3 regions of the Nocardioides nanhaiensis genome follow, and region 3 is predicted to be linked to each of the others. Evidence: predicted binding sites of a transcription regulator. Region 3 holds the regulator's gene; each other region holds the start of a gene.
What was found. The regulator LexA, encoded in region 3, represses DNA repair genes until DNA is damaged. The targets are predictions, from matches to a motif close to TCGAACANNTGTTCGA.
Positions count from the first base shown of each region.

Region 1: the regulator LexA is predicted to act here: its motif matches at 1,120-1,135, upstream of recA (recombinase RecA).
Region 2: the regulator LexA is predicted to act here: its motif matches at 1,914-1,929, upstream of ABD948_RS09105 (HNH endonuclease signature motif containing protein).

Region 1 covers NZ_BAABIM010000005.1:323,146-326,329, forward strand. Annotated here, with positions in the region: gene ABD948_RS21190 (molybdopterin-dependent oxidoreductase) at 1-657, shown strand, start outside; gene ABD948_RS21195 (hypothetical protein) at 654-1,079, shown strand; gene recA (recombinase RecA) at 1,249-2,319, shown strand; gene ABD948_RS21205 (regulatory protein RecX) at 2,309-3,052, shown strand; gene ABD948_RS21210 (phosphoribosyltransferase) at 3,106-3,184, shown strand, end outside.
Region 2 covers NZ_BAABIM010000002.1:194,226-197,409, reverse strand. Annotated here, with positions in the region: gene serA (phosphoglycerate dehydrogenase) at 1-191, shown strand, start outside; gene ABD948_RS09105 (HNH endonuclease signature motif containing protein) at 363-1,817, opposite strand; gene yczR (MocR-like transcription factor YczR) at 2,220-3,184, opposite strand, start outside.
Region 3 covers NZ_BAABIM010000002.1:341,002-344,185, reverse strand. Annotated here, with positions in the region: gene ABD948_RS09785 (MXAN_6640 family putative metalloprotease) at 1-1,486, opposite strand, end outside; gene lexA (transcriptional repressor LexA) at 1,587-2,336, opposite strand; gene ABD948_RS09775 (sulfatase family protein) at 2,475-3,184, shown strand, end outside.

The DNA of each region.
Region 1 (3,184 bases), on a different contig from region 3:
CAGGCGCTCGGCGGCGACGTCGAGTCCAGCGAGCTCGACCGGCCGGGCGCCACCGAGCAGGGGGTCCTGTCGCGGCGAGGCCTGCTGCGCACGACGTGGGTCGCTGCCGCGGTGGCGGTGGTCGCCACCGCGGGCTCCACGGTGCCGCTGCTGCGCCGCGTCTCGGTGCTCGGCGTCCGCTCCGGGGAGGGCCCGCAGGGCGTGCCGGTCAACAAGTCCGCCGAGGCCGCCGGCATCGGCGAGCAACAGGTGGGGGAGTCCTACCGCCTGGAGGTGGTCGGCCCGTCCGGGACCGTCCGGCTCAGCCGCGAGGAGCTCCTCGCGATGCCGCAGCACGACGAGGAGCTGCCCATCGCGTGCGTGGAGGGGTGGAGTGCCAGCGGCCGCTGGAGCGGCGTGCGGGTGCGCGACCTGACCGCGCTGGCGGGAGCCACCGGCGGCGAGGACGTCGTCGTCACCTCGCTGCAGGAGTCCGGGCCCTTCCGGGTCACGACCCTGCAGGGCAACTTCGTCGACGACGATCGCACGCTGCTCGCGCTCGGGCTCGCCGGTGAGCCGCTGGACCTCGACCACGGCTTCCCCTGCCGGGTGATCGCCCCGAACCGGCCCGGCGTGCTGCAGACCAAGTGGGTCGCCCGGCTCGAGGTGCAGGCGTGACCGGGCGGCTGGTGCTGGGGGCGCTCGGCGTCGCCGTGGGCTGCTACGGCGCGTGGCTGATGCTCAGCCGCGGCGACGGCGAGGACCTGCGCTCGGCGGCCGTGTGGCTGGCCGGCGGGGTGCTGCTGCACGACGTCGTGCTGGCGGGGCTCACCCTGGCCCTCGGCGTCGTCGTCACGCGGGTGCTCCCGACGCCCGCGCGCGCGCCGGCCACGGTCGCGCTCGTGGTGCTCGGCAGCCTGACCTTGGTGGCCGTCCCGGTGCTGGGGCGCTTCGGTGCCAAGGCCGACAACCCCACGCTGCTCGACCGGCCCTACGTGGCGGCCTGGCTGGTGCTGGTGGCGCTGGCTGTCGTGGCCGTGGTGGTGGCCTCGCTGGTGCGTGCGCGCCGCGCCGCGGGTGGCTCCCGCTCCCACGCGTGAGCCACGCGACACGAGCGACACGCCGGTCCGCAGACCTACTTCGAACAGGTGTTCGGGGTAGGTTGAGGGCATTGCGGAGGCATCCGAACCGCACTGTCGGTGGTCGCGTCTAGCGTCCGGTCACGACGACGGAACACCACCTACTCCTCATCGACGAAGGACGGACATCATGGCTGCAGGCAACACCGCCGACCCGCGTGGCAAGGCCCTCGACGCGGCACTGCTCAACATCGAGAAGCAGTTCGGCAAGGGCTCGGTGATGCGGCTCGGCGACGAGACGCGCGCCCCGCTCGAAATCATCCCCACCGGCTCCATCGCCCTCGACGTCGCGCTCGGCCTCGGCGGTCTGCCGCGCGGCCGCGTGGTCGAGATCTACGGCCCGGAGTCCTCGGGCAAGACCACCGTCGCGCTGCACGCGGTGGCCAACGCCCAGGCCGCCGGCGGCATCGTGGCCTTCATCGACGCCGAGCACGCGCTCGACCCCGAGTACGCCAAGGCGCTCGGCGTCGACACCGACGCGCTGCTCGTCTCCCAGCCCGACTCCGGTGAGCAGGCGCTCGAGATCGCCGACATGCTGGTGCGCTCGGGTGCCCTCGACCTCATCGTGATCGACTCGGTCGCCGCCCTGGTGCCCCGGGCCGAGATCGAGGGCGAGATGGGCGACAGCCACGTCGGCCTCCAGGCCCGGCTGATGAGCCAGGCGCTGCGCAAGATGACCGGTGCGCTCAACAACTCCGGCACCACGGCCATCTTCATCAACCAGCTGCGCGAGAAGATCGGCGTCATGTTCGGCTCGCCCGAGACCACCACCGGTGGTCGCGCGCTGAAGTTCTACTCCTCGGTGCGCCTCGACGTGCGCCGCATCGAGACCCTCAAGGACGGCACCGACATGGTCGGCAACCGGACCCGGGTCAAGGTGGTCAAGAACAAGGTCGCCCCGCCGTTCAAGCAGGCCGAGTTCGACATCATGTACGGCAAGGGCATCAGCCGCGAGGGCGGCCTGATCGACGTCGGCGTCGAGGCGGGCCTCGTGCGCAAGGCCGGAGCCTGGTACACCTACGAGGGCGACCAGCTGGGCCAGGGCAAGGAGAACGCGCGCACCTTCCTGCGCGACAATCCCGACCTGGCCGTCGAGCTCGAGAAGCGCATCCTCGAGAAGCTCGGGGTCGGTGCCAGCGTCCAGGCGCCGGACGACCTCTCCGAGCTCTCCGACGAGCCGATCGGCGTCGATGACTTCTGAGCCCCACGGGCCCACCGACGAGCAGCGTCCCCCGCCCGCCTGGGCGGGGGACGTGGCGGTCGGTGTGGAGGCGTGGACCCGCGGCGCTCAGCGCGACGAGGAGCAGCCCGGGCAGCGTCGCGAGCAGCGTGGTCGCCGCCAGGGTCGCGGGCGCGCCGGTCGTGGCCGCTCCGAGGGCCGGCGACGGACAGGTCCCAGACCGCCCGATCCGGTGGCCGAGCTGCCGGAAGCCGACCAGGAGGAGTTCGCCCGCAAGATCCTGCTCGACCAGCTGACGGGCCAGGCCCGCAGCCGGCAGCAGCTCGCCGAGAAGCTGCGTGCCAAGAACGTGCCCGAGCCGGTCGCCACGCGGTTGCTCGACCGCTTCGAGGAGGTCGGGCTGATCGACGACGAGGCCTTTGCGCGCATGTGGGTCAGCCACCGGGGCGCCGGCGCCCACCGCGGTCTCGCCACGCGCGCGCTGGCCGCGGAGCTGCGCCGCAAGGGCGTCGAGGACCAGGTGGTCAAGGACGCCCTGGAGGACGTCGACCCCGAGGAGGAGCGCGAGACCGCCCGGCGCCTGGTGCGCGGGAAGCTCCGCTCGGTCGCCCGGGTCGACGACACCACCGCCACCCGGCGGCTGGTCGGCATGCTGGCGCGCAAGGGGTACGGCAGCGGGGTGGCCTTCGCCGTCGTGCGTGAGGAGCTCGCGGCCGCCGGCCGCGACGAGCCCGACCCTGACCCGGACCTCTGACCTCTGGGCCTGCCTGGTCGCCGCAGGCGCGTGAGCTGTGCCAGGATCCCACGGTGAGCGACGAGCGCGAGACCCTCACCTACGAGCAGTTCGGCGTCGCGGTGCGCGACCTGGCGCAGCAGGTCGCCGACG
Region 2 (3,184 bases), 150 kb from region 3:
TGGTGGGCACCGTCGGCGGCATCCTCGGCGCGCACGGCGTCAACATCGCCGGCATGCAGGTCTCGCGCGACGCCAAGGGCGGCCTCGCCCTGATGGCGCTCTCCGTCGACACCGCTATCACCCCCGAGGTGCTGGAGGAGATCGATCGCGCGACCACCGCGACCTGGGTGCGCGCCGTCGACCTGACCTGACCTGCGCGGGCTGGTCGAGGTGCGAGGCCGGTCACGGTCGAGCCTCGAGACCCCGCACCCGTGCTGCTGTCGGTGACCGGGGGGATGGCGGGAGGGGCTTGGCTGCCAGGGATCTCGGTACGCGTGGTCCCTCGTTCCTCGGGACCGCGCTGCTCGATCACCGGTGGCGTGTCAGTCGAGGACGGGGTCGTCGAAAGGTTCGATGTCGAAGTCGTCGGGCGGTGGGGGCTTGGGCCACTGTGGTTCGTGGGTGCCTAGGTGGTCGCGGACGATGGTCATCCCGGTCTGGAACTCCCACTCGTACGCGCCCGGTCCGAGTCGTCGGTAGGTGACGGCGCCGTGGGTCTTGAACCGGTGGTGGCGTCGGCAGAGTGGGGCGAGGTTGCAGGTGCAGGTCGCACCGCCCTGCTCGTAGGGCTTGAGGTGGTCGCAGTCGCAGCGGTCGGCGGGGCGGCTGCAGCGGGGGTAGACGCACCGGGGGTCGGTCCACCGGGTGCGTTGCTTGATCCGGTCGGGGACCTCGTACTGCTCGACGTGGACGGCGTTGTTGAGGTCGATGACGGGCCGCACGATGATCCGGGCGGCGGAGCCGCACCACTCACGGATCACCTCCGCGCTCACCGGGGTCTGAGTGTTCTCCAGGCGCCCGACCATGAACCCGGCAGCGGTGATCGCCTCGTCGGAGAGGTGCACGACGAGGTCGACGCCACGGCCGTGGGGCGCCGATGGCTCATGGATCTCGCCGGTCTCGAGGTCGAGGGCGAGCTGGTTCCTCGCCAGCTCCCCCACCGCGGCCGCGCGGCGGATGTCCAACGAGTCCTCGCACCCGGCCCTGCCGAGCGCGCGGGCGGTGTGCCGGATCGCGGCTTCCAGGTCGGCGGCGTCCGCGGCGTCCAGGCAGCCCGTCACCTCGACGGTGCCGGCCAGCGACTCCAGGGCTCCGGCGATGGACTCGGTGCGGCGGGACTCGCCGATGTCGAAGAACCGCCGCTCCCGCTTCTTCTTCTCAGCCTCCGCTGCGGCGGTGGGGTCGAACCGGGCCTGGGTCTCGGCGACGAGGCGCTCCATCTGGCGCTTGCCGATCTTGCCGGCCACGGCCTCGACCTGCCGGTCCAGGTGCTCGGCCGCCTCGGCGGGGAGGGGCTGGGTGAGGTCGGCGAGCTCGAACGCCTTCCACACCGGCAGCTGGAGCTGCTCCACCCGCTGGTAGAGCCGCGGGAGGCGGTACTTCAGCTCCAGCACCCGCCCCACCAGGGTGAGCCCGGCGTCGGTGCCCATACCCAGCGTGGAGGCGAGCTCCATCACCGCGAACTCACTGACGACGGGCGCGCCGGGACCGGCGACACTCAACCAGCGGTCGCAGAACCCTTGGTCGCCCAGGGCTGCCTCGAGCTCCTCGACCTGCTCGTCGCTCATCTCGGCGTCGGGGTCGGCCTCACCCTCGAGGTGGTCGGCGTCGAGGCGGTTGACCTTGGCCCACTCCACGATCACCCGCAGCTTGGCGACCTCGGCGCTCATCAGCTGCGTCTGCATGGACCGCACCATCCGTAGCGCGTGCTCGCGCTCACCGCGCTCGCGCTCCTCGCGCGCGAGCACCGCGGCGAGGTCGGGAGTGGTGGTGGTCATGGGTCTACTCAAGCACTCGCCACCGACATAGAAGGCCCGGATTCGGGGGTTACGCACCGATGCGAGAGGAACAAGCTGGTAACAGTTTTCTGGGTGCTGAGCATGGGTTCGAGGTTGACACTCGGGTGCGGAGTCTCGGATCGAGCACGCCGAGTGTCTCGAAGGCTCGCCACCCAGCTACTCGAGCGAGGGTGGGCGGCGCTCGACCACGATCTCCACGTGGCGACGTGCGCCTGCCTTCGCTGCGCTCGGCGCGGGTTCGTTCCTCACCCGCGCGTCGCTGCGCTGGTGCCCGGTCGGCGGTCACCGGGTCTCGACACGCTCTTCGCGGGTTCGTTCCTCACCCGCGATCGCTGCTCGACCACCATCGGCGTGAGGTTCGCAGGCTCACCTCACGCCACCTCACGCCACCATCACCCGGCCACGCGCAGGGGTGGCGCCCGGGCGGCGCGAGCAGACGACCGCCCAGGCGGCAGCGAGGCGCTCCACGGCCAGACGCAGCTCGTGGGGCGGTCGGGTCCAGGGGATGCGGACGAAGCGGTCCAGGCCGCCCTCGGCGGCGAAGGTGGGTCCGGGGGCGACGATGACACCGTGTCGCTCGGCCTCGTCGGCGAGCGCCGTGCCGGAGGACCCGGCACCGGGGGCGTCGGGGGGCAGCTGGCACCACAGCGCCAGTCCGCCACCCGGGCGGTGGAAGCGCCACGAGGGCAGCAGCTCCTGGACGGCGTCGATCAGTGCAGAGCGCTGCTCTCGTAGGCGCGATCGGTGCGCCTCGACGACGGCGCCCGCGCCGTCGCGCTCCGCCGCCAGCAGGTGCGCCAGCACCAGCTGCTCGAGCACCGGCGCGCCGAGGTCCAGCCCCACGCGCGCCTCGGTGATCCGTTGCTCCTCACCGCGGGGCGCGCGGATCCAGCCCAGGCGCAGGCCACCCCAGAAGGTCTTGCTGGCCGACCCCACGGTCACGGTGTCGGGTGCGTGGGCGGCGAAGGGTGCCGGCATCTGCTGTCCGTCGAGGGCGAGCCCCTGGTGCGCCTCGTCGACGACGGCGCGCGTGCGGGTGCGGCGCAGGGCGGTGGCCAGCTGTGCACGCTGGTCGTCGGTCATCAGGTGGCCGGTGGGGTTCTGGAAGTCCGGGATCAGGTAGGCCAGGCGGGGCGCGGTGTGGCGTGCGGTGGCCGCCACGGCGTCGAGGTCCCAGCCGCCGGGGTCCACCGCGGCCGGCACGAGCCGGGCGCCGGTGTGCCGGATCGCCAGGGTGGCGTTGGGGTAGACCGGCGACTCCACGAGCACCCGGTCGCCCGGTGCCGAGTAGGCCTGGGCGACGACGGCGGTGGCCGCGAGTGCGCCCGGGGTGATCAGCACCTGGT
Region 3 (3,184 bases):
CGGCCGTGAAGGGCACCACCTTGCGGCCGCCGCCACGGGGTCCGATCGGGATGGCGAGCTTGCGCACGGTGCCATCACGCAGGGTCAGGGACGCGACCGCGGCGCTGCCGCGAGCCGACGGCGCCATCTGCAGGCCGATGCGCAGCTTCCAGGCCGCGTTGCGCAGCCCGGGGGCCGGGGTGGCGCGGACGGTGGCGCTGGTCATGTGGTCGGCGCGGAAGGAGCCGCGGCGGGTCGTGCCGGCGCCGAGCCGGTAGCGCTTGGCGAGCGGCGCGACCGGGTAGCGGTTGGCGCGCGCCTCGTCGTAGGTCGCGAAGGGGCGCCTGTTGGCGCTGGCGAACGTGGCGTAGAGGCGGGGCAGCTGCTGCTTGCGCGCGGCCAGCACGCTCTTCACCGCCTGCATCGAGTACTGGTCGGGCGCTCCGCGCCGGGAGTCGGTGCGCCGGATCATGTCGCGCACGATGGTGGGGAGCCCGCCCTGGGCGGCAGGGAAGCGCTCGGAGAGGTAGCGGAAGAAGATCCAGGTGCCGTAGTGGTAGCCGGTGGCGGAGTCGAAGGTGTCGAGCGGGACGGTCGGCTCGCGCAGCGGGCTGGCCCGCAGGTACTGCAGGTTGTCGTCGACGCCGTCGTACATCTCGTCCTCGACCCAGGCGGCGGTGCCCTCGAGGAACCACAGGTCCTCGGCGATGTCGTAGCCGAACTGGACGGCGTGGAAGAACTCGTGGGCCACCGTGACCTGCAGGTTCTCGGTGGGGGTGTTGGTGGGGAAGCCGGCGTAGTCGTTGTCGACCACGCAGTAGGCCCAGGCGTCGCGAGGACCGCTGTTGCGGATGCGCTCGTCGCTGGTGCAGTAGCCGTAGAGGCCGGGCCCGAGGTCGGCGACGTAGACGTCGGTGGCGTTGCTGCCGCCCCGCCCGGCGTCGGGCTTCGGCGAGCGGTACCCGGCCGCGACGTACTGGTCGTGGACGGCCGCGACGGTGCTGTAGGTGGTGTCGATCCAGTCGGGACGCCCGTTGCCGTTGGGGTCGGCCAGGCTCGGCGCGTTGGGCCCGCTCTCGACCCAGTGCACGCACACCTCGCTGTTGCAGGCCCGCTCGGAGGGCACGTTGCCGTAGGAGAACGGCGAGTCCGGGTTGGAAGAGCCCGGGGGGTCGGTGGGGCGCGCCAGGAACGCGGCGGCCCGGGCGCGGTCGGCTCCGCGCAGCGCGGAGCGCTGCAGGGCCAGGTCGCGCAGCGCCATCGTGACGTCGCGCGACGTCGCGCGACCGGACTGCGCCGAGAACCCGGGTGCCAGCAGCTGCTCGACGCGGGCCAGCGCGGCGCGGGCCGCGCCGGAGGCGCCCTCGCCGTCCGCCACGGCGGCCGGGGCCGCGAGCGGTGCGGCCGTCGCCGGCAGGGGCCCCGCCGCGAGGGCGAGGGCGGTGGCGGCGAGCAGCGCCAGGGTGCTGCGCACGAGCGTGCGAGGGGCGGATCGGCGACGGATCACGAGGACTCCGGGGGTGGTGGGGGCCCGGGGTGGGCCTGACCCCGCGGAGTGTACGGCTCGCCACCGACACGGCCGCCACGTCAGCGGCGGCTCGTGCCGATCACAGTCGTCGCAGGACCGCGGTGACCTTGCCGAGGATCGTGGCATGGGTGCCGTCGATGGGCTCGAAGTCGGGGTTGTGCGGCATCAGCCACACCTGCTTGCCCTTCTTCTGGAAGGTCTTGACCGTGGCCTCGCCGTCGATCATCGCGGCCACGATCTCGCCGTTGTTGGCGGTCTGCTGCTGACGGATGACGACGTAGTCGCCGTCGCAGATCGCCGCGTCGACCATCGACTCGCCCCGCACCTCGAGGAGGAACAGCTGCCCCTCGCCCACGAGCTGGCGGGGGAGCGGGAACACGTCCTCGACACGCTCCTCGGCGAGGATCGGCCCGCCCGCGGCGATCCGACCGACCATCGGCACCAGGGCGGCGGCCGGTGCGGCGTCGCCGATCCCGGTCTCGTCGTAGGAGGACTCCTCGGCGGCACCGAGCGAGCGGCGCGCGGCCATGACCTCGGGCAGGAACACCTCGATGGCGCGGGGCCTGTTGGGGTCGCGCTTGAGGAAGCCCTTCTCCTCCAGCACGCGCAGCTGGTGGGCCACGCTGGAGGAGCTGGTGAGGCCCACGGCGCCACCGATCTCGCGCATGCTGGGCGGGTAGCCGCGCTTCTCGATGCTGTCCTTGATGTGGTTGAGGATGCGCTGCTGGCGCGGGGTGAGGCCGGTCGCGTCCGGCGGGCCGTCGGGCAGCTGGGACACCCGGTTGCCGGATGTGCGGGAGCGGGCGTTGTCGCGCGGGGTGGCAGCCATGGGCTCAACCTAGACCGCGCCGGGGGCGGACTTCAAACACCTGTTCGAACGGCGTGTCGCCGGTGTCGCGGGCGCGGCGGGCGACCGAGAAGGGCGCAAAGTCCTCCTTCTCGCGCCCGGGTCTGCATAGTTCTCCCCATGCACCTCGCCCCGCGCACCGGCATGCGCCGACGGGTCGCGCCCCGCGCTGTCGTCAGGGCTGTCGTCGGCACCGTCGTCGGCGCGCTCCTGGTCTCCTCCTGCGCGGTCGGGGGCGCTGAGCCCGCGCCGGCGCAGGCCGGTGCTGCAGCCGGCGGCCCGCGTGCCGGCGCCGCCGGGGTTGCCGGTCCGTCGTCGGACGCGAGGCCCGCGTGGGCCGGTGGCGGCGCGCGGCCGGTGCTGACGCACGTGTCTCGCGCGATGCTCCCGACCGCGCCGGCGCGGGGTGGTCGCCCCAACATCCTGCTCATCACCGCCGACGACCAGACCGACACGGAGATGCGCTGGATGCCGCGCACGCGGCGGCTGCTCACGCGAGCCGGCATCGACTTCCCCGATGCCGTGAACCCCCACCCGCTCTGCTGCCCGGCCCGGGCCGAGATCCTGACCGGTGAGTACGCCCAGAACAACGGGGTCCGGCACAACACCGGCCGCTTCGGCGGGTACGAGACCTTCATGCGGCACAACGCCACGAGCAACCTGGCGACCTGGATGCGCGGCGCCGGGTACCGCACGGCGCTCGTCGGCAAGATGATGAACGGCTACCCCGGTCGCAACGCGCGCCGGATGCCCGGCTGGGACTTCTGGTCGCCGATCTCCGGAGGGATCTACGACTACTTCGGGTCGACCTTCGTCAACAACGGCGATCC